DNA from 4 places in the Promicromonospora sp. NPDC057138 genome. Region 2 is predicted to be linked to each of the others. Evidence: riboswitches for the same ligand, from Rfam matches in the RefSeq annotation. Region 2 holds a riboswitch; each other region holds the start of a gene.

Region 1 (4,657 bases), on a different contig from region 2:
AGGAAAGGGGCTCCCCTACCCGGGCGAGTCGCTCTACAATCGAGAGCGCGGAGTCATGAAGCGGCTCCCGGTCCGCATCGGATCTGGGAGGGATACATGCCCCCTTTCAAGCAGCCCAGGCTCGCTCTCGTGGACGGCGCCGGAGGCGACACCGCGACACCGCCACCGAACGTCTCGGTGGGAGACCTGGCACAGGCTCTCGGCCTGGGGACCAACCTGCTCGTCGGCCGCTATCGCGTCGAGCTCGGCTCGGGGACCTGGTGGTGGTCGGACGAGGTCTACACCATGCACGGCTGGAAGCGGCACGAGGTCGAACCGGGCCTCGAAGCGCTGTGCTCGCGGAAGCACCCTGACGATCGCGGCCGCATGGTCCGTGCCGCCGCCGAGGCGCTGCGGTTCGGCAGGCCGTTCGCCTGCGCGCACCGGATCGTCGACCGGAAGGGCCGTACGCGCTCGCTGGTCGTCATCGGCCAGGGCTGGCGCGGCAGCGAGGACCGGCCGCCCGAGCTGGCCGGGTACGTCATCGACGTCACGCCGGTCGAGAAGGAGGCGCTGACCCGCCGGTCGGACGGCGTGGTCACCAGGGCCTTCGTCAGCCAGGCGGTGATCGAGCAGGCCAAGGGCGTCATCGTCGCGGTCCGCGGCGTGGACGACGAGACCGCCGGCCACCTGCTGCTCGACGCCGCTAGCAAGGCGGGCGTACCGCTGCGGCTGGCGGCCGACCAGGTCATGACCAGGCTGCGCGCCGAGAGCGGGAAGCAGGGCGTCACGCAGGCCGCGCTGACGCGCGCGCTCGACGGCATCGAGCCCGTGGGCCGGCCGCGGGGCCACGACCCGCTGCTGACCCGGCGGCCGCGCAAGCTCGCGGGCTGAGGCTGGCTGAGGTGGGCTCGGGTTGGGTCGGCCGCGGGTCGAGCCCGCTCGGGGGCCGGGGGGCCAGTGCGTCGGACGGCGTGGTGTGCCGAGTGTCGTCAGCGCGCCGATCGGCGGGCGGCAAGCCCCCGGGCGGCCTTGTGCGCGCCCTTGGCCGCCAGGCGCTTGGCGAGCACCGCCGTGCCGGCGGCGACCGCCGCGAACACGGTGGCCTGCACCAGGTCCAGCTCTGGGTCGTCCGGCTTGTTGGGCGCGTCGTTACCCGTCACGCCCTTCCAGATCATGCCGACCGCCTTTTGCGCGACCCAGCCGGCCGCGAGCGTCAGGGCGAGAGTGCCGACCTTCTCGGCGAGTGTCTGTTCCGTCTCAATCTGGGCCACCTCCACACCGTAGCCCCCGACGGGCCAGTAGTCTGGTTGGACACGACAGGGGAGCGCCCCACGGGCGCTGAGAGTGCGGACAACCGCAGACCCTTGAACCTGATCCGGGTCACACCGGCGGAGGAAGTCGAGGCACGATGTTGCGTCTTTCGGGTGCCCACAGGGGCACCGTGCACACCGGGACGGTCGGAGCGGTCGCCGCGGCGGCAGCCGTCGCACTGCTGGTCGCCGGTTGTTCCGGCGGCCCGGGGTCCGGTGGCTCCGAGACCGGCGGGGGAGACCCGTCGGCGTCGGGCACCGTGACGCTGGTGACCCACGACTCCTGGGCGCTCGACGACAAGCTGATCGACCGGTTCGAGAAGCAGTCCGGCATGACCGTCGAGGTCAGCGCCGCGGGCGACGCCGGAACCCTGGTGAACCAGCTCGTCCTGACCAAGGACGCCCCGCTCGGCGACGCCGTGTTCGGCATCGACAACACGTTCGCCTCCCGTGCGCTGGAGGCGGGAGTGGTCGAGGCGTACACGCCCGCCGACCTGCCCGACGGCGTCGAGCAGGTCGGCGGGGCGCTCACCCAGATCGACCAGGGCGACGTGTGCGTGAACGCGGACGAGGCCTGGTTCGAGAAGTCCGGCCTGGAGGTGCCGAAGACCCTGGAGGACCTGGCCGACCCGAAGTACCGGGACCTGCTCGTGGTGACCAACCCGGCGACGTCGTCCCCCGGGCTCGCCTTCCTGCTGGCGACCATCGGGGCGTTCGGCGAGGACGGCTTCGAGGACTACTGGGCCTCGCTCGTGGACAACGGCGTGAAGGTCGCCGACTCCTGGGAGGACGCGTACTACGTGGACTTCTCGGGCGCCGGGGAGGGCGGCAAGCGGCCGCTCGCGCTGTCGTACGCGACGTCGCCGGCGTTCACGGTGAGCGAGGACGGCTCCACGTCGACCACGAGCGCCCTGCTGGAGACGTGCTTCCGGCAGGTCGAGTACGCGGGCGTCCTGGCCGGCGCCGACAACCCCGAGGGCGCGCAGGAGCTGGTGGACTTCCTGCTCACCCAGGACGTCCAGGCCGCGCTGCCGGAGTCGATGTACATGTACCCGGCCGACTCCTCGGTGCAGCTCCCGAAGGACTGGCAGAAGTTCGCGCCCCAGGCCGACGCGCCGTTCGAGGTGGAGCCCGCCGACGTGAGCGAGCACCGCGACGAGTGGATCGAGCGGTGGACCGAGACCGTAGTCGGCTGAGGCGGCCGCTGGGCCTGAAGCCCGCTGCGCTGCTCTGGGGGACGGCGGTCGCCGTCCCCCTCGGCTTCCTCGCGGTCTTCTTCGCCTGGCCCGTGGCCGCGCTCGTGGCACGCGGTTTCGTGCCCGACGGCGTGCTGGACCTCACCGGCTTCACCGAGGTGCTGTCCCGCCCGCGTACGTGGCGGTTCGTCGGGCTCACGCTGACCCAGGCAGTGCTCGGCACCGCGTTCTCGGTGCTCCTCGGCCTGCCGCTCGCCTATCTCCTGTACCGGCGTTCGTTCCCCGGACGCACCCTGGTGCGCGGGCTCGTGACCGTGCCGTTCGTGCTGCCCGCCGTGGTGGTCGGCGTCGCGTTCCGCGCCTTGTTCGCCCCGGGCGGCACGCTCGGGTTCCTCGGGCTGGAGGAGTCGCTGGCCGGGATCGTCGTCGCGCTCGTCTTCTTCAACGTGTCAGTGGTGGTGCGGACGGTCGGCGGGCTGTGGGAGCGGCTCGACCCGCGCACCGAGCAGGCCGCCGCATCCCTCGGCGCGAGCCCCGCGCGGGTGTTCCGGACGGTGACCCTGCCGTCCCTGGCGCCCGCCGTGGCGTCGGCGGCCTCGGTGGTGTTCCTGTTCTGCGCTACCGCCTTCGGAGTGGTGCTGGTGCTCGGCGGGGTGCGGTACGGGACCATCGAGACCGAGATCTGGACCCGCACCACCCAGTTCCTGGACCTGCGGTCCGCGTCGGTGCTGTCGATCCTGCAGCTCCTCGTCATCTCGGCGACCCTCGCGGCGTCCGCGCGGGCGCGCCGGCGGCGGGAGGCTGCGCTGCGGCTCGTGTCCTCGCGGGGCGCGGCCCGGCCGCTGTCCTGGCGCTCGCCCGCGGACGTGGCGGTCGCGCTGGCGGGGGCGGCGATCGTCGTCGGGCTCATGCTGCTGCCGCTCGCCGGGCTGGTCGCCCGGTCCCTCCGGGAGCCCGACGGGTCCTGGGGCCCGGGCAACTACGTGGCCCTCGGGACCACCGGCGAGCGGAACGCACTCGTGGTGACCGTGTGGGAGGCCACTGCCACCTCGCTGCGCATCGCCCTGGTCGCGACGGTGCTCTCGCTGGTCGTGGGCGGGCTCGTGGCGCTCGTCGTGTCCCGCCGGCCGCGGTCCGTGGGGGCGCGCCGCGCCGTCGGCACCCTGGACGGGCTGTTCATGCTCCCGCTCGGCGTGTCCGCCGTGACCGTCGGCTTCGGGTTCCTCATCACCATGGACCAGCCCGTGCTCGGCCTGGACCTGCGCACGTCCGGGCTGCTCGTGCCGGTGGCGCAGGCCGTCGTCGCCGTGCCGCTCGTCGTCCGCACCGTGCTGCCGGTGCTGCGGGCGATCGACCCCCGGCTGCGCGAGGTCGCCGCGGTGCTCGGCTCCGGCCCCGGCCGCGTGCTGCGGACCGTGGACCTCCCGATCGCCCTGCGGTCGGTCGGGCTGGCCACCGGGTTCGCGTTCGCGGTGTCGCTCGGCGAGTTCGGCGCCACGTCGTTCCTCGCGCGGCCCGACGGCGCGACGCTGCCCGTCGTGATCTACCGCCTCATCGGGCGGCCCGGCGCTGAGAACTACGGGATGGCGCTCGCGGCGTCGGTGGTGCTCGCCGCGCTGACCGCGACGGTCATGATGGTGGCGGAGCGACTGCGCGACGAGCGCGCCGGAGGGGAGTTCTGATGGCGGGGCTGGAGGCCGGGCTGGAGGTCCGGGACGTCTCGGTCCGGTACGGCGGTACGACGGCGGTGGACGGGGTGTCGCTGGACGTCGACCCCGGCGAGGTGGTGGCGCTGCTCGGGCCGAGCGGCTGCGGCAAGTCCAGCCTGCTGCGGGCCGTGGCCGGGCTGGAGCCGCTGGCGGGCGGGCACGTGCTGTACGACGGCGCCGACCTGGCCGGGCTGCCGGTGCACAAGCGCCGGTTCGGGCTGATGTTCCAGGAGGGTCAGCTCTTCCCGCACCGGGACGTGCGGCGGAACGTGGCCTACGGGCTGGAGACGCAGGACTTGTCCCGGGCGGAACGCGATGCCCGCGTGACCGCGCTGCTCGGCCTGGTGGGGCTTGCCGGCTACGAGCAGCGGGCCGTGCCCACGCTGTCGGGTGGGGAGCAGCAGCGGGTGGCCCTCGCGCGGGCCCTGGCGCCGCGACCGCGCCTGCTGCTGCTCGACGA
Region 2 (4,657 bases):
CCGGAGAGTCGCGTTCCCCGCCGAGGGGGAGCGTCGAAGCGAGATCCTGCCGGGGGAGGAGAGACCGTACGCCTTGGCCGTCGACGACGTCTGGCCGTTGTTCGGCTTCCCCGCCGACCTCACGGTCGCACCTGTGGTGTCCTCCATCGCCGATGAGACGGCCGCGGTCCCACCCTCGGCCACCGCCCACTTCGTCTGGGCCATGCCCTGGCCCCAGCTGCTGACGCTCGCCGGCGTCGCCCTGCTGCTGATCGCGCTGCTCTGGAACCGCGTCCGTTCGCGTCGGCGGCTCGACACCCTCATCGAGAACGCCGTGGAGCGGGGACGAGCAGAGGCGCGCGCGTCGGACGCGGCCGAGCGCCTGTGACACATCCGCCCGCGGACATCAACGCACCTCCCGAGGCGGCGCCGTGGATGCTCGGGTGACGATCTCGGTCGGGATCCGTGTGAACGCGGGGATCTCCCGTTCCTCGATCGCCGCACGCAGCATCTCGACCACCGCGACACCGAGGGCATGGAAGTCCTGGCGGATCGTGGTCAGCGGCGGCAGAACGTGACGGGCAAGCGGGACATCGTCGAAGCCGACCACACTCAAGTCGTTCGGGACATCGAACCCCTTGTCGTGCAAACCGTGGATGAGCCCGACCGCCATTTCGTCGTTCGCAGCGAAGACGGCGGTGTAGTCGGGCAGTCGATCCAATCCCATCGCGAAGTCGTAGGTGAAGTCGGCGCTCCAGTCGCCCACCACGATCGGACGTTGGCGGATGCCCCACGACTTCGTCCTGAAGTGAAACGCGCGCTCCCTGGCACGCGCGTCGAGCCAATCGAGCGGACCGGAGATGTGCAGGATGTCTCGGTGTCCGAGCGCCACCAGATGGTCGACGAGCAGCATCGTTCCGGCCTGCTGATCGATCGACACCGTCAGGAAGGTGGGGTCGGCGTCGGCCTTCACGACGAGCATCGGCACGTTGATCACCACCCGACGCAGCGCCGCCACCGATGAGGATCGCGGCGCGATCACGCACAGCGCGTCGATCCCCTGCATCATCAGACTCTCGACCGCCGCCTGCGGTGACAGCCCGTCACCCTCGTGCAGTGGGATCTGAGCAACGGAGTAGTCCGCACCGCGCGCTGCCAGTTCGATGGCGCTCAGGACGCTGGTGGGTCCGAAGGCCCCGGAGCTGTCGACGATCACACCGATGCGGCGGGATCGCTGCGTCGCCAGTGCGCGGGCCGCGAGATTCGGCCGGTAGTCGAGCTCCTCGATCGCCTCGAGCACCCGCCGACGCGTGTCCGGCTTGATGTTCGGGTGATCGTTCAACACGCGAGACACCGTCATGTGCGACACCCCGGCGATCACAGCCACCTGCCGGATGTTGGGCTTGTGCGATCCGACGCTCACCATACGCACCTCCGTCGGCCGCACCTGCAGTGATGTTGCCGAGAACAGCTCCGTAGACGCAATCGTCGTGCTTCAGTCAACCATCTGGAAGATCGCATCGGCACGAGCGCCGTCGGTGACGATGGGATCCACCCAGGCTTGGAAGTTGCGATGATGCAGATACCTGTCGGGGATCCGCACAACGTTGACCGCCGCGGCCGCGGTCAACGTGCCAAGTCCGAGTTGATCGTATCCCGGATGTCTGCCAGGGCGGCAAGGTGGACCACTGGGGCGGTGGCTGGGTCGGGTTCAGTAGGCTCGGGCAGGCCCGGACCCCGGCGTCGCTGTTCTACCAGGGCGACGGCTCGTAGTCCTTGAGGAAGCAGCCGTACAGGTCCGTCCCGGCCTCGCCCTGGACGATCGGGTCATAGACGCGGGCGGCGCCGTCGACCAGGTCGAGGGGCGCATGCCAGCCCTCGGCGGCGATCCGCAGCTTCTCCTGGTGCGGGCGCTCGTCCGTGATCCACCCGGTGTCCACCGCGGTCATCAGGACCCGGTCCTTCTCGAACATCTCCGCCGCGGAGGTCCGGGTCAGCATGTTGAGGGCGGCCTTGGCCATGTTGGTGTGCGGGTGTCCCGCGGACTTGTAACGGCGGGAGAACTGCCCCTCCATCGCCGAGACGTTGACGACGTACCCGCGTCGCGCCTTGGATGTCGCGGCCCGCATCGCGGGCCGCAGCCGGGAGATGAGCAGGAACGGCGCGATCGCGTTGCAGAGCTGGACCTCCAGGAGCTCCAGCGGGTCGACCTCGTCGACGACCTGGGTCCACGAGTTGGTCGTCTGCAGGTCGGGGAGAAGCCCGCCGGCATCGACGGCCGTGCCGGCCAGGTGGGCATCCAGGGAGGCCGAGCCCGCCCGGAGCGCCAGCGCCGTCAGGGACGCCGCGGTGTGCATCGCGACGGCGTCGTCCTGCGACTGCCCCTCGTGGTGGGCGACCGACAAGGCGGTCAGTGCCCCCGCTATCGCGGCAGGGTGCGCCTCCGAGACGTGATCGAACGTGACCATCTCCGGCTGTTCCAGCCCGTGGGGAAGCGGGGCGACCGGCGACGACTCGCCCGCGACGAGCTGCGAGTAGGCACCCGGGGACCGGCGGACCGTCTGGCAGGCGTTGTTGACCAGGATGTCGAGCGGGCCCGCCGCGGCGACGTCGTCGGCCAGGGCGATCACCTGGGTGGGGTCACGCAGGTCGATGCCGACGATCTTGAGCCGGTGCAGCCAGTCGGCGGCGTCGGGCATCGCCGAGAAGCGGCGCACCGCGTCCTTCGGGAAGCGGGTGGTGATGGTGAGGTGAGCGCCGTCGCGCAGCAGGCGCAGCGCGATGTACATGCCGATCTTCGCCCGGCCCCCGGTGAGCAGGGCGCGGCGGCCGGTCAGGTCCGTGCGCTGGTCGCGCCGCGTATGGCTCTTCGCGGCACAGGCCGGGCACAGCCAGTGGTAGAACGAGTCGACCAGCGTGTAGTCCGTCTTGCAGATGTAGCAGCCGCGGGCGGTGCGCAGCTCCCCGGCGAACGCCCCCGGCGCGGTCGAGACCAGCGGGATGCCGGCGGTCTCGTCGTCGATCCGCGCCGCCGAACCGGTCGCCGTCTGCTCGATGACGCTCCGGTCGTGCGCCTGACGCTCCTCGCGGATCGCGGCCTTACGGGACTTCTTGAGCAGCTTCCACATGTAGCCGGTCGCCCGTTTGACCGTCTGGACGTCGGGATGGTTGGGCTCGAGGTCCTGGAGCCGGCCCAGCACCCGAAGGGTGGTGGCGAGCTCGTCCGGGTCGATCCCCGCTTTCGTTGGCACGCCGTAGGGTAACCGGCGCCCGGGCCTGGCGCCCGGCTCGGTCCACGTCAAGCGCCATCGCGGCTTGCCCGACGGAGGCTGCCCGTCAGGGCATGAAAGGACCTGCGAGGCGATTTCCCTTCGCCGGCATTGTCCGGATCAGGTTGTGGGGGTCGCCAGCCGGCCTTTCGACCTTCTGACCTCTCAGCCTCTCGGCTCCCTCGCCTGTCTCGCAGGCCAACAACCACTTTGCCCCTGCCCGGGCTGGTTGGGTAGGGACTTTAGTCCCTAGTTTCATGCCAAGATTCGTGGGTGGAGATGACGGACGTCACGCATGCGATCGCAGCTGCGACGTCGGTCGCCGCATCGCTGGATCTGCCAGCGAACGATGCGATCGTTCTCCACAACTCGAACAAGCTGGCACTGCGGCTGACGCCATGTGACGTCTTTGCCCGGGTCGCTCCTCTGGGGCAAGAGGTGGCACAGCTCGAAGTCGAGCTCGCTCAACGGCTCGCCGACGTCGGAAGCCCGGTGGGCCGGTTGGAGCCGAGGGTGGACCCGCGTGTGTACACGCGCGATGGCTTCGCAGTGACGCTGTGGACCTACTACGAGCCCGTGACACCCCACATCTCACCGGCCGACTACGCCAAGGCGCTGGAGCAGCTCCACGCCGGCATGCGCAAGGTCGACGTGCCGAGCCCGAGGTTCACGGACCGGATCACTGAGGCGGAAGAAATCGTCTCCAACCCGGACCGCTCGCCGGAGCTTGCCGACGCGGACCGCGTGTTCCTCAGCGGCACTCTGGCGAGCCTGCGACGAGCGATCGGCGGCCGCGGCGCCGTGGAGCAGCTGCTCCACGGCGAGCCGCATCCAGGCAATGTGCTCAGCACGAAGAGCGGCCCTTTGTTCATCGACCTCGAGACGTGCTGCCGCGGACCCGTCGAGTTCGACCTCGCCCATGTTCCGGAGGCGGTCTGCGAGCACTACCCCAGCCTTGACCAAGAACTGCTGGACGAGTGCCGGCAGCTCGTCATCGCGATGGTCGCCGCCTGGCGTTGGGACCTTGACGACCAGTTTCCGAATGGGAGGCGATTCGGGGTGGAGCTTCTGCGCTTGCTACGCGAGGGTCCTCCGTGGCCGACACTCGACACAGTGACCAGGCAACTCGATGGCCTGTAGATCCTGGCGAGCGGGTAGAAAAAGTTATACCGTTGATCCATGAAGACAGCGATCAGCCTCCCGGACCACACTGCGGAGCGCTTCGACCACATCGCGCAGAAGCACGGCATGACGCGGTCGGAGTTCTACCGGCGTGCCGCTGAGCACTACGCCGACGAGCTGACCGGTGCGGACCTGACCGCCCAGATCGACGACGCTATCGAGGCCATCGGCCAGCCCGGCGACGACGACGCCGACTTCCGTCGCACTGCGAACGCCCGCCTGGTCGA
Region 3 (4,657 bases), on a different contig from region 2:
CCGACAGCGGGATGGCGGCGACGGAGCCGATCGACCCCGTCAGCAGCAGCAAACCCATCTCCTGCTCGGAGAAGGACAGGCCGTCGCGGACCGCCGGAAGACGGGATGCCCAGCTCGCGAAGGCGAACCCGCTGGCTGCGAAGACGACGAAGACCGCACGGGCGGCGGCGTGTGCAGTAGGCACTGAACTCCTCGGTGCGATTGAATCTCCCGACCGTAGGCCACAATCTGGGATCAGCCCAGCAGATACCTGGGTCCTGCACCACCGGTGCCCGAGGCGAGAGAAGGAACCGCGATGAGCCGCCAGACCGTACGACCGACCCTCGCGAGGGTCGCCGAGCTGGCAGGTGTCTCCGTCTCCACCGCGTCGCTCGCCTTCTCCGGTGCGGGACCCATCACCCCCGAGACCCGGGAGAAGGTCCTGGCCGCCGCGCGCGAGCTCGACTACTCCGGGCCCAACCCCCTGGGGCGGCAGCTCCGGTCGGGGCGGTCCGGGATCGTGGGTGTGGTGATCGGCGACCAGCTCGGCCGGTCGTTCCGGGACCCCGTCTCCACCCAGGTGCTGCACGGCCTGGTCTCCGCGATCGGCGAGCAGGGGCTGGGCGTGCTGCTCGTGCCCGGCATGCCGCAGGGCGCCACCGCGCAGTCCATGGGGCTCGCGGCCGAGGCGGGGCTGCCTGCCGCCGTCGACCCGCTGGTCGAGGCCGCCGCGATGGACGTCGCGGTGCTCGTGTGGGGGACCCTGAAGGACGACCCGAACCTGGCCGCCCTGCAGCGCCGAGGCGTGCCCGTCGTGATCGGCGAGGGGCAGAACGTGCCCGGCGTGCCCGTGGTCAGCGTCGACGACCGCCGAGGCGCCGCCGAGGCCGTGCGGCACCTGGTCGAGCTCGGGCACACGCGGATCGCGGAGATCACGCTGCCGTTCGGGCGGGACGAACGGTCCGGGCTGGTCGACGCCGACCGGCTCACCGCCGCCGAGCGCACGCCCACCCGCAACCGGCTGGCCGGCGTCCGGGACGTCATCGAGCCCGTGATGTCGTGGGAGACGCCGGCGTCGCTCGTGGAGCACGGGCGCGACGCCGCCACCGAGATCCTGTCCGAGTGGGCGCCCGCCCGGGACCGTCCGACGGCGATCATCGCCCACTCCGACCTGCTCGCCGCGGGCGCCGTGATCGCGGCCCGCGAGCTCGGCCTGCGGGTGCCCGAGGACGTGTCTGTGGCCGGGTTCGACGGGCTCGACCTGCCGTGGCTCTCCCCCGACGTGCTGACCAGCGTGCACCAGCCGCTCGTCGAGAAGGGCCGGGCGCTCGGCCTGGCCGTCATCGCGCTGCTCGCCGGCGAGCAGCCGGAGTCGGTGGTGCTCCCCGTGAATCTCGTGGAGGGCACGACGACGGGCCCCGTGCCCGACCTGACCGCGCTCCCCTGACCGTCTGCCCACCTGTCCGCGAGGTAGAGCGTGTGTCCGGACAGGTGCTCTACCTCGCGGACGGATGGTCGGTGAGGTAGAGCGTGTGTCCGGACACACGCTCTACCTCGCGGAACGCGGCTAGGGGCGGAGCTGCGGGGCCGGGAGGTAGACCTCGGCGCCCGCCGCGCGGAACTCCGCGGACTTCTGGGCCATGCCCTCCGCCTGGACGGCCGCCGTCGCGCCCGCGAGCGCACCCTGGGCCTGTGCCCCGCCGAACTCGTCGCGGATGTCCTGCGAGATCCGCATCGAGCAGAACTTCGGCCCGCACATCGAGCAGAAGTGCGCGGTCTTCGCGGCCTCGGCCGGGAGGGTCTCGTCGTGGTACGCCTCGGCGAGCTCCGGGTCGAGCGACAGGTTGAACTGGTCCCGCCAGCGGAACTCGAAGCGGGCCTTGGACAGGGCGTCGTCCCGGTCGCGGGCGCCCGGGTGCCCCTTGGCGACGTCGGCGGCGTGCGCGGCGATCTTGTAGGTCACCACGCCGGTGCGCACGTCGTCGCGGTCGGGCAGGCCGAGGTGCTCCTTGGGCGTGACGTAGCAGAGCATCGCGGTGCCGTACCGGGCGATCTCGGTGGCGCCGATGGCGGAGGTGATGTGGTCGTAGCCGGGCGCGATGTCGGTGACCAGCGGGCCGAGCGTGTAGAACGGGGCGCCGTCGCACAGCTCCTGCTGCCGCTCGACGTTCTCCCGCACCAGGTGGAACGGGATGTGCCCGGGTCCCTCCACCATCACCTGGACGTCGTGGGCCCAGGCCCGCTTGGTCAGCTCCGCGAGCGTGTCGAGCTCGGCGAACTGCGCGGCGTCGTTGGCGTCGGCCAGCGAGCCGGGACGCAGGCCGTCGCCCAGGGAGAAGGCGACGTCGTACCGGGCGAAGATCTCGCAGAGCTCGTCGAAGTGCGTGTAGAGGAAGTTCTCCTGGTGGTGCGCGAGGCACCAGCCCGCGAGGATCGACCCGCCGCGCGAGACGATGCCGGTGACCCGGTCCGCCGTGAGCGGCACGTACCGGAGCAGCACGCCGGCGTGCACGGTCATGTAGTCGACGCCCTGCTCGCACTGCTCGATCACCGTGTCGCGGTAGACCTCCCAGGTCAGCGCGCTCGCGTCGCCGTTCACCTTCTCCAGAGCCTGGTAGATCGGCACCGTGCCGATGGGCACCGGCGAGTTCCGCAGGAGCCACTCGCGGGTGGTGTGGATGTCGTCGCCCGTGGACAGGTCCATGACGGTGTCGGCGCCCCACTTGGTGGCCCACTCGAGCTTCTCCACCTCCTCAGCGATCGAGCTGTGGACAGCCGAGTTGCCGATGTTCGCGTTGATCTTCACGAGGAACGCCCGGCCGATGATCATCGGCTCCGACTCCGGGTGGTTCACGTTGTTCGGGATGATCGCCCGGCCGGCGGCGACCTCGCTGCGCACCAGCTCGACGTCGCAGCTCTCGCGCAGGGCGACGTACCGCATCTCCGGCGTGATCACGCCCTGGCGGGCGTAGTGCATCTGGGTGACGGTCCGGCCGGGGGCAGCCCGGCGCGGCCGACGTCGTTCGCCCTGCCACTCCTCGGTCGCGGCACCGCGGCGCAGTGCGCCGCGGCCGTCGTCGGCGAGGGCCCGACGGCGGCCGTCGTACTCCTCGGTGTCTCCCCGGGCCACGACCCAGGGTTCGCGGGCCGGCGCGAGGCCGCGCACCGGGTCGGAACCCGGCCCCTGGGTGCGGTAGACGCGCACCGGCTCGTTCGGGGTGCCGTCGGGGGACGGCGCCAGCGTGATCTCGGTGACCGGGACCCGCAGGCCGTCGTCGTGCGGTGTGCTGTGCCCGCCGTCGTGCTCGGCTGCGTACTCGTACGCGAGCGTGCGGGACTGGGTGTTCTCCATATGAGACTCCTGCTTCCTACGCCGGTGTTAACCGGACAGGTTCAACGGTCCCGGGCCGTCCAGCCCGATCTCAGCCCCTGCGTGAGGCACCCGTGGGATCGCGGACGACGTTAGCACCGCGGACCGGCGTCGGTCGCCTGGTCTCTCGGATGACGCCGAGCTGTCCCGACTTTCGATGCCAATTCACCCCCCGGTCTGGTAAAGAAGGTCCACGGCTCACCCACCCAGTGGCGGGCCCCGGACATGGAGGTGGGCATGTCGATTCGAGGAACACTGCGGACGAGGGCGTTCGCGCTGGCGGCGACGGGAGCGCTCGTGGTGCAAGCAGGGATCGTGGCGAGTGCGGTGCCGGCGGCGGGTGCGCCCGAGCCGGGCCCGGCGGCTTCGGACAACCAGATCACGCTGACCGCATGGAACGGCTACCGCGAGCTCCTGGCGGGCAGGACGTCGAACCTGCGGCCGAGCACCAAGGGCGGGCTCGTGCTGCGCGGCGCGAGCGAGACCGTCGAGTACACCGACCCGTACGGCGACGGCACGCCCGTCGCCTACGAGACGGGCCGGTGGACGTCGCCGGTCGTGGAGACCGGGTATGCGGTCGACGAGTCCGTGAGCTCGTGGAACGCGCACACCCCCACGGGCACGTGGGTCGAGATCGAGTTCCGCGGGCGCAAGGCCGACGGGACGTGGACCAAGTGGTTCGTGATGGGCCGCTGGGCGTCAGGCGACGAGTTCGCTCCGGCCGACGGCGTCGGCGACATCCACCGCACATCCGTGAACGGCCAGACCGACGCGGACGCGTACCTGTTCACCGACACCTACGTCGCGAAGTCGGGCTACGAGCCCGACGCGTTCCAGACCCGGGCCACGCTGTACCGGCCCGCGGGCACGCGGGTCTCGCCGCGGCTGAACGGTGTGAGCACCATGACCAACGAGTACCTGCCCGACTCGCACTACACGGGCACCAGCGACTTCACGCTCGGCCGCGAGGTGGCGCTCGACGTGCCGCAGTTCAGCCAGAATATCCACCGCGGCGAGTACCCCGAGTTCGGGGGCGGCGGCCAGGTGTGGTGCTCGCCGACGTCGTCCACGATGGTGATCTACTCCCACGGGCTGGAGGTGCCGGCCGAGGAGCTGGAGGGCATCGAGGCGCCGAACGGCGACCCGCAGGTCGACTACGCCGCCATGAACACCTGGGACTACGCGTACGAGGGCGCGGGCAACTGGCCGTTCAATGCGGCCTACGCGAACACGTTCGGGCTGCAGTCCTTCGTGACCCGGCTCCGTTCCCTCGCAGAGGCGGAAAAGTTCATCAAGGCGGGAATCCCG
Region 4 (4,657 bases), on a different contig from region 2:
AGGCCGCCCGGTGGGCGGCCCGCCGCGCGACGGAAGGCGACGCCCGTCCGCTGTCGCTCCCACGATGGTCGGGCGCGGTTCCCGTCGGCCTGCTCGCCGTCGTCATGGTCATGGTTCCGCAGTTCCCGACCGCCGACGCCGGGACGCTCCGGGTCGGCGCCGTGCAGGGCGACGGGCCGGCGGCCTTCTCGGACCGGCGTGCGCCGCAGGAGGTGCTGCGCTCGCAGCTCGCCGCCTCCGTGCCGCTGGAGGACGAGCGGGTCGACGTGGTGCTGTGGCCCGAGGGCGGCGTCGACAGCGATCCCGCGGCCGAACCGGCCACCGCGCGGGTGCTCTCCGAGGCCGCCGACGCCTACGGTGCGCCGATCGTCCTGAACGCGGCGTCCGCGGTCGGGGAGCTCGTCTACAACACGTCGTTCCTCTGGACGGGGGACGGCCCCGAGGTGACGCACGCGAAACGGCACCCCGTGCCGTTCGGCGAGTACATCCCGGACCGGTGGCTGTACGGCGCGATCGTCCCCGAGCTCGTCAACCTGCTGGGGCGCGAGTACACGCCGGGTGACGACTCGCCCGTCCTCGACCTCGGCCGGGCGAAGGCCGGCCTGGCGATCTGCTTCGACGTGGCCTTCGACGACGTCATCCGGGAAGACGTCAACGACGGCGCGCAGGTGTTCATGTTCCAGACGAACAACGCCGACTTCCGCGGCACCGACGAGAACCTGCAGCAGAGGGAGATCGCCCGCATGCGCGCGATCGAGACGGGCCGCAGCGTCGTCAACCTCTCCACGACGGGCACCAGCCAGGTGTTCGCCCCGGACGGAACGACCCAGCAGACCCTCCCGTTCGACGAGGCAGGGCTCATGACGGCCGACGTCGAGCTGCGCGACGGCCGCACCGCGGGGATCGTGCTCGGCCCCTGGATCCAGGGGCTGGCGCTGTGGGGAACCCTCGCGAGCCTGGCGGTGCTCGCCGCCGGCGCACGACGGCGTCGGCCCGCCGCCGTCTGAAGCCCGCCACCGTCTGAAGATCGGCACCGTGTGAGACCCGGCAGGGCACGCTTCCCGTCCAGTCGGTGAGGGGCCGCCTGGCCCCTCACCGACGACGGGTCACCCGACGCGCAGGACTATCGGGTTGGACTGCCAGACCTGGGTGTACCGGACGGTCTTGCCCGGGACCGGGGCCTCGACCTGCATGCCGTCGCCCGCATAGATCGCGATGTGGCCGGGCGACCAGAGCAGGTCGCCGGGTTGCGCCTGCGACCAGGGCACCTCGGTCCCGGCGTACCGCTGCTCGGACGAGGTCCGGGGCAGGTTGATCCCGACCTGCGCGAACACGTAGGACGTGAACCCGGAGCAGTCGAAGCCCGCAGGCGTCGTGCCGCCCCAGACGTACGGCACTCCCAGGTAGCGCATGGCGACCGATATGACGGCGGACCCCGACGCCGAGGCCGGGATGTCGATCGCCGCCGCGGCCTCGGCGGCCGCTTCCGCGGCCTCCGCGGCGGCCTCGGCCTCCGCCTCGGCGGCGAGCTGTGCCTGGTAGTCCTCGTTCTCCGCGGCCGAGACGACGGAGACCGCCGCCTTCTCGACCTTGAGCTCCGCATCGGGTGCGACCGCCACGACGCCCGCGGCGGCGACCGTCTCACGGGCCTGCGCGGTCAGGGCGTTCAGGTCGGTCGCGTTGAGCGTGCCCTGGACGGGTGTGCCGGCCAGCGACGTGCTGACCGCGTCAGCCGGGGCGGCCTGGGCGGCGGGTGCGGCGACGAAGGACAGCAGCACGCCCGAACCGGCCGCCGCGACGACGGCGGTGCGGCCGGCGAACGCGCTGACCTGCTCGGAGGTGGCTCGGGCGACGTCGGCCAGGACCGGGCGGCGGGCCGCCCGGTGCCGACCGCGGCCAGGTGCGGTACTGGTCGGGTTGAAGCTGGGCTCCATGAAAGCGGGGACCTTTCTGATCGGAGTAGAACCACACGCGCGACCCCGCTCCGGGGCGCGCTGGAGCCGCCGGCACCCAGGGGTGGCGCCGACGGGATGTGGTGGTCTACGTCCGGGAGATCCCCAGGGCGGTCAGCGACGGCGCCGCGGCGTCGGTCACGCTCGACCGGACCGGGGGCTCGCGGTGTGCCAGGTCGGCCACGAGCCACTGCGCGGCGAGCTCCGGCATCACGGCCGGCCCGGGCGGCGGCTGACGGACCGGGTCGCCCTGCGCCGTCAGCGAGCGGTGGTCGGAACAGCCATGGGCGCCGTCGTCCGGAGGTGCGAGGGCTGCCTCGACGTCCGGCGCCTCGGCGACGGTCGTCTCGGCGGCGGGCCACAGGCCCGGGCTCTGCACGGCGGCTTCGTCCGCGTGGCCGGCGGCCTGCTCGTTCAGGTGGACGCCGCACAGGACCTGCGCGCCGAGGACGGCGAGCACGAGGAGCATGACCGTCAGGACGCTCGCTGACCAGCGCCGATGGTCGGCGAGCAGCGAGGAGGGGCGACGTGTCAGGCTCATGGCGAGGCCAAGAGTAACGGAGCGGATACGGTGCCAGGCAACATCGGGCTCTACCCGTCCGCGCCCGCGATCCGGCGGCGCAGCGCGGCGGCCGCGGCCCGGGGGTCGTCCGCCCGCGTGATGGCGCGGACGACGACGACGCGGCGCGCCCCAGCGTCGAGCACCTGGTCGAGGCGGGCGGCGTCGACCCCGCCGATGGCGAACCAGGGCGTGGCCGGCTCGCGGGCGGCGACGTCGCGCACCAGGTCCAGGCCGACGGCGGCGCGGCCCGGTTTGGTCGGCGTGGCCCACACCGGCCCGACGCAGAAGTAGTCCACGCGGGGCTCGGCCTCGGCGGCCAGCGCCTGGTCGAGGGAGTGGGTGGAGCGGCCCAGCACGGGGCCGTCGCCCAGCAGGGCCCGCACCGCGCCGGGCGGCAGGTCGCCCTGGCCCATGTGCACCACCGGCGCTCCGGTCAGCCCCGCGATGTCGGCCCGGTCGTTGACCGCCCACAGCGCGCCGTGCTCGGCGGCCACCCGGGCGACGAGCGCGTGCAGCTCGACCTCGCGGGCCGCCTCCAGGGACTTGTCCCGGAGCTGGACGACGTCGACGCCGCCCTCCAGCGCCGCGTGCAGGAAGGGTTCGAGGTCGCCGGTGTCCTGACGGGCGTCCGTGCACAGATACAGGCGGGCGTCGGCGAGCCGGGTACGGGGGTCCACGACCGCGAGTGTAGGGCTATCGTTGTCGCGTGCACGGGAGCCCCGGACGGGGCTGAGAGGGCGCAGGGCGCCGACCGTCGAACCTGATCTGGGTCATGCCAGCGAAGGGAGCAGAACTGTGAGCAGTCATGTGTGCGACGTCCTCGTCATCGGCGGGGGCATCGTCGGCCTGACCGCGGCCTGGCGCGCGGTGGAGGCCGGCGCGAGCGTCGTCGTCCTGGACCCGTCGCCCGGCGACGGCGCCACCCACGCCGCCGCCGGCATGCTCGCGCCCGTCATGGAGGCGGGCTTCGGCGAGAAGGGGCAGGCGCGGCTGGGCACCGCCTCGCTCGCCCTCTGGCCGGCGTTCGCCGAGGCACTCGAGCGCGCGGCTGGCTTGCCGCCGGGCGCCGTCGGCCTGGAGACCGCCGGCACGCTCGCCCTCGCCTACGACCGCGACGACCTGGTCGCGCTGCGCCGGCTGCTGGACCTGCACAGCGGGTGGGGCCTCGGCTCGGCGGAGATCGCGCCGGACGAGGCGCGGCTGCGGGAGCCCGGCGTCGGGCCGCGGGTGGCGGGTGCGGCGTGGGTCCCGGGCGACCATCGGGTGGACCCGCGTGCCGTGCAGGTGGCCCTGTCCGCCGCCGTCGCCGCGCACGAGATCCTCGTGCGGCGCGCCGCGGTCTCGCTGACCTGGGCGGACGACGCCGTCGTCGGCGCGCTCGACGAGGCGGGCACGGCCTACGCCGCCGGGACCGTGGTCCTGGCCGCCGGGCACGCGAGCGGCTCCCTGTTCGCGGGAGCCCCCACCCGCCCGGTGCCCGGCACGACGCTGCGCCTGGCCGCCGACGTCGACCGGGCGCCCGCGGTGGTGGTGCGGGGCACCGTGCAGGGCCGCCCCGTCTACGCCGTGCCCCGCCCGGTCCGGCCCGACGGGACGCGCGAGGTGGTCGTGGGCGCGACGTCGGACGAGCGCGCGGACGACCACCTGACCCGGGCCGGCGACGTCTTCGCGCTGCTGCGCGACGTGCGCGCCCTGCTGCCCGGGCTCGACGACGCCGTGCTGCTGGAGACCGTCACCCGGTCCCGGCCCGGCAGCCCCGACAACGCGCCGATCCTGGGCTGGGCGGCCGACGGCCTCTACCTGGCCACGGGGCACCACCGCAACGGGATCCTGCTCACGGCGCTGACGGCGGCCGCCGTCGACCAGGCGCTGGGCGTGGCGCCGGACGGCCCAGCAGCCATCGCGGCCGTCGAGGCCGCCGCCCGGTTCGCGGACCCGCGCCGGTTCGCCGACGCATACAGCACTACTCGAGGAGGCACAGCATGACCGCAGCACCGTCCGCGGCCGCAGCACCGTCCGCGTCGCCCGGCGCCGCCGGAGCGCCGATCGCCGAGGCGCCGGGGGCCGCCCTCGTCAACGGCGAGCCGTACCCGCTCGACAGCCCCCTGCCCGTCGCCGACCTGGTCGCGCGCCTGCTGCCCGG

Evidence for each region. A riboswitch is a leader RNA that binds a small molecule or an ion and turns the genes downstream of it on or off. The one in region 2 is predicted to bind thiamine pyrophosphate.
Region 1: it holds a riboswitch for thiamine pyrophosphate, as region 2 does, so the genes downstream of both, ACFT2C_RS18090 (thiamine ABC transporter substrate binding subunit) here and ACFT2C_RS09420 (SDR family NAD(P)-dependent oxidoreductase) in region 2, are expected to answer to the same signal.
Region 3: it holds a riboswitch for thiamine pyrophosphate, as region 2 does, so the genes downstream of both, thiC (phosphomethylpyrimidine synthase ThiC) here and ACFT2C_RS09420 (SDR family NAD(P)-dependent oxidoreductase) in region 2, are expected to answer to the same signal.
Region 4: it holds a riboswitch for thiamine pyrophosphate, as region 2 does, so the genes downstream of both, thiO (glycine oxidase ThiO) here and ACFT2C_RS09420 (SDR family NAD(P)-dependent oxidoreductase) in region 2, are expected to answer to the same signal.

The regions. Positions count from the first base shown of each region.
Region 1 is NZ_JBHUUX010000034.1:44,010-48,666, reverse strand. It holds gene ACFT2C_RS18100 (PAS and ANTAR domain-containing protein) at 97-873, shown strand; gene ACFT2C_RS18095 (DUF4235 domain-containing protein) at 972-1,253, opposite strand; TPP riboswitch at 1,291-1,396, shown strand; gene ACFT2C_RS18090 (thiamine ABC transporter substrate binding subunit) at 1,391-2,488, shown strand; gene ACFT2C_RS18085 (ABC transporter permease) at 2,464-4,170, shown strand; gene ACFT2C_RS18080 (ABC transporter ATP-binding protein) at 4,170-4,657, shown strand, end outside.
Region 2 is NZ_JBHUUX010000010.1:68,134-72,790, forward strand. It holds gene ACFT2C_RS09410 (hypothetical protein) at 1-367, shown strand, start outside; gene ACFT2C_RS09415 (LacI family DNA-binding transcriptional regulator) at 386-1,405, opposite strand; gene ACFT2C_RS09420 (SDR family NAD(P)-dependent oxidoreductase) at 1,731-3,230, opposite strand; TPP riboswitch at 3,327-3,440, opposite strand; gene ACFT2C_RS09425 (phosphotransferase family protein) at 3,528-4,388, shown strand; gene ACFT2C_RS09430 (ribbon-helix-helix protein, CopG family) at 4,428-4,657, shown strand, end outside.
Region 3 is NZ_JBHUUX010000021.1:353-5,009, reverse strand. It holds gene ACFT2C_RS13705 (MFS transporter) at 1-184, opposite strand, end outside; gene ACFT2C_RS13700 (LacI family DNA-binding transcriptional regulator) at 296-1,426, shown strand; gene thiC (phosphomethylpyrimidine synthase ThiC) at 1,547-3,331, opposite strand; TPP riboswitch at 3,328-3,433, opposite strand; gene ACFT2C_RS13690 (C39 family peptidase) at 3,587-4,657, shown strand, end outside.
Region 4 is NZ_JBHUUX010000095.1:7,524-12,180, reverse strand. It holds gene lnt (apolipoprotein N-acyltransferase) at 1-1,007, shown strand, start outside; gene ACFT2C_RS27480 (C40 family peptidase) at 1,107-1,934, opposite strand; gene ACFT2C_RS27475 (hypothetical protein) at 2,041-2,493, opposite strand; gene thiE (thiamine phosphate synthase) at 2,544-3,191, opposite strand; TPP riboswitch at 3,215-3,318, shown strand; gene thiO (glycine oxidase ThiO) at 3,310-4,500, shown strand; gene thiS (sulfur carrier protein ThiS) at 4,497-4,657, shown strand, end outside.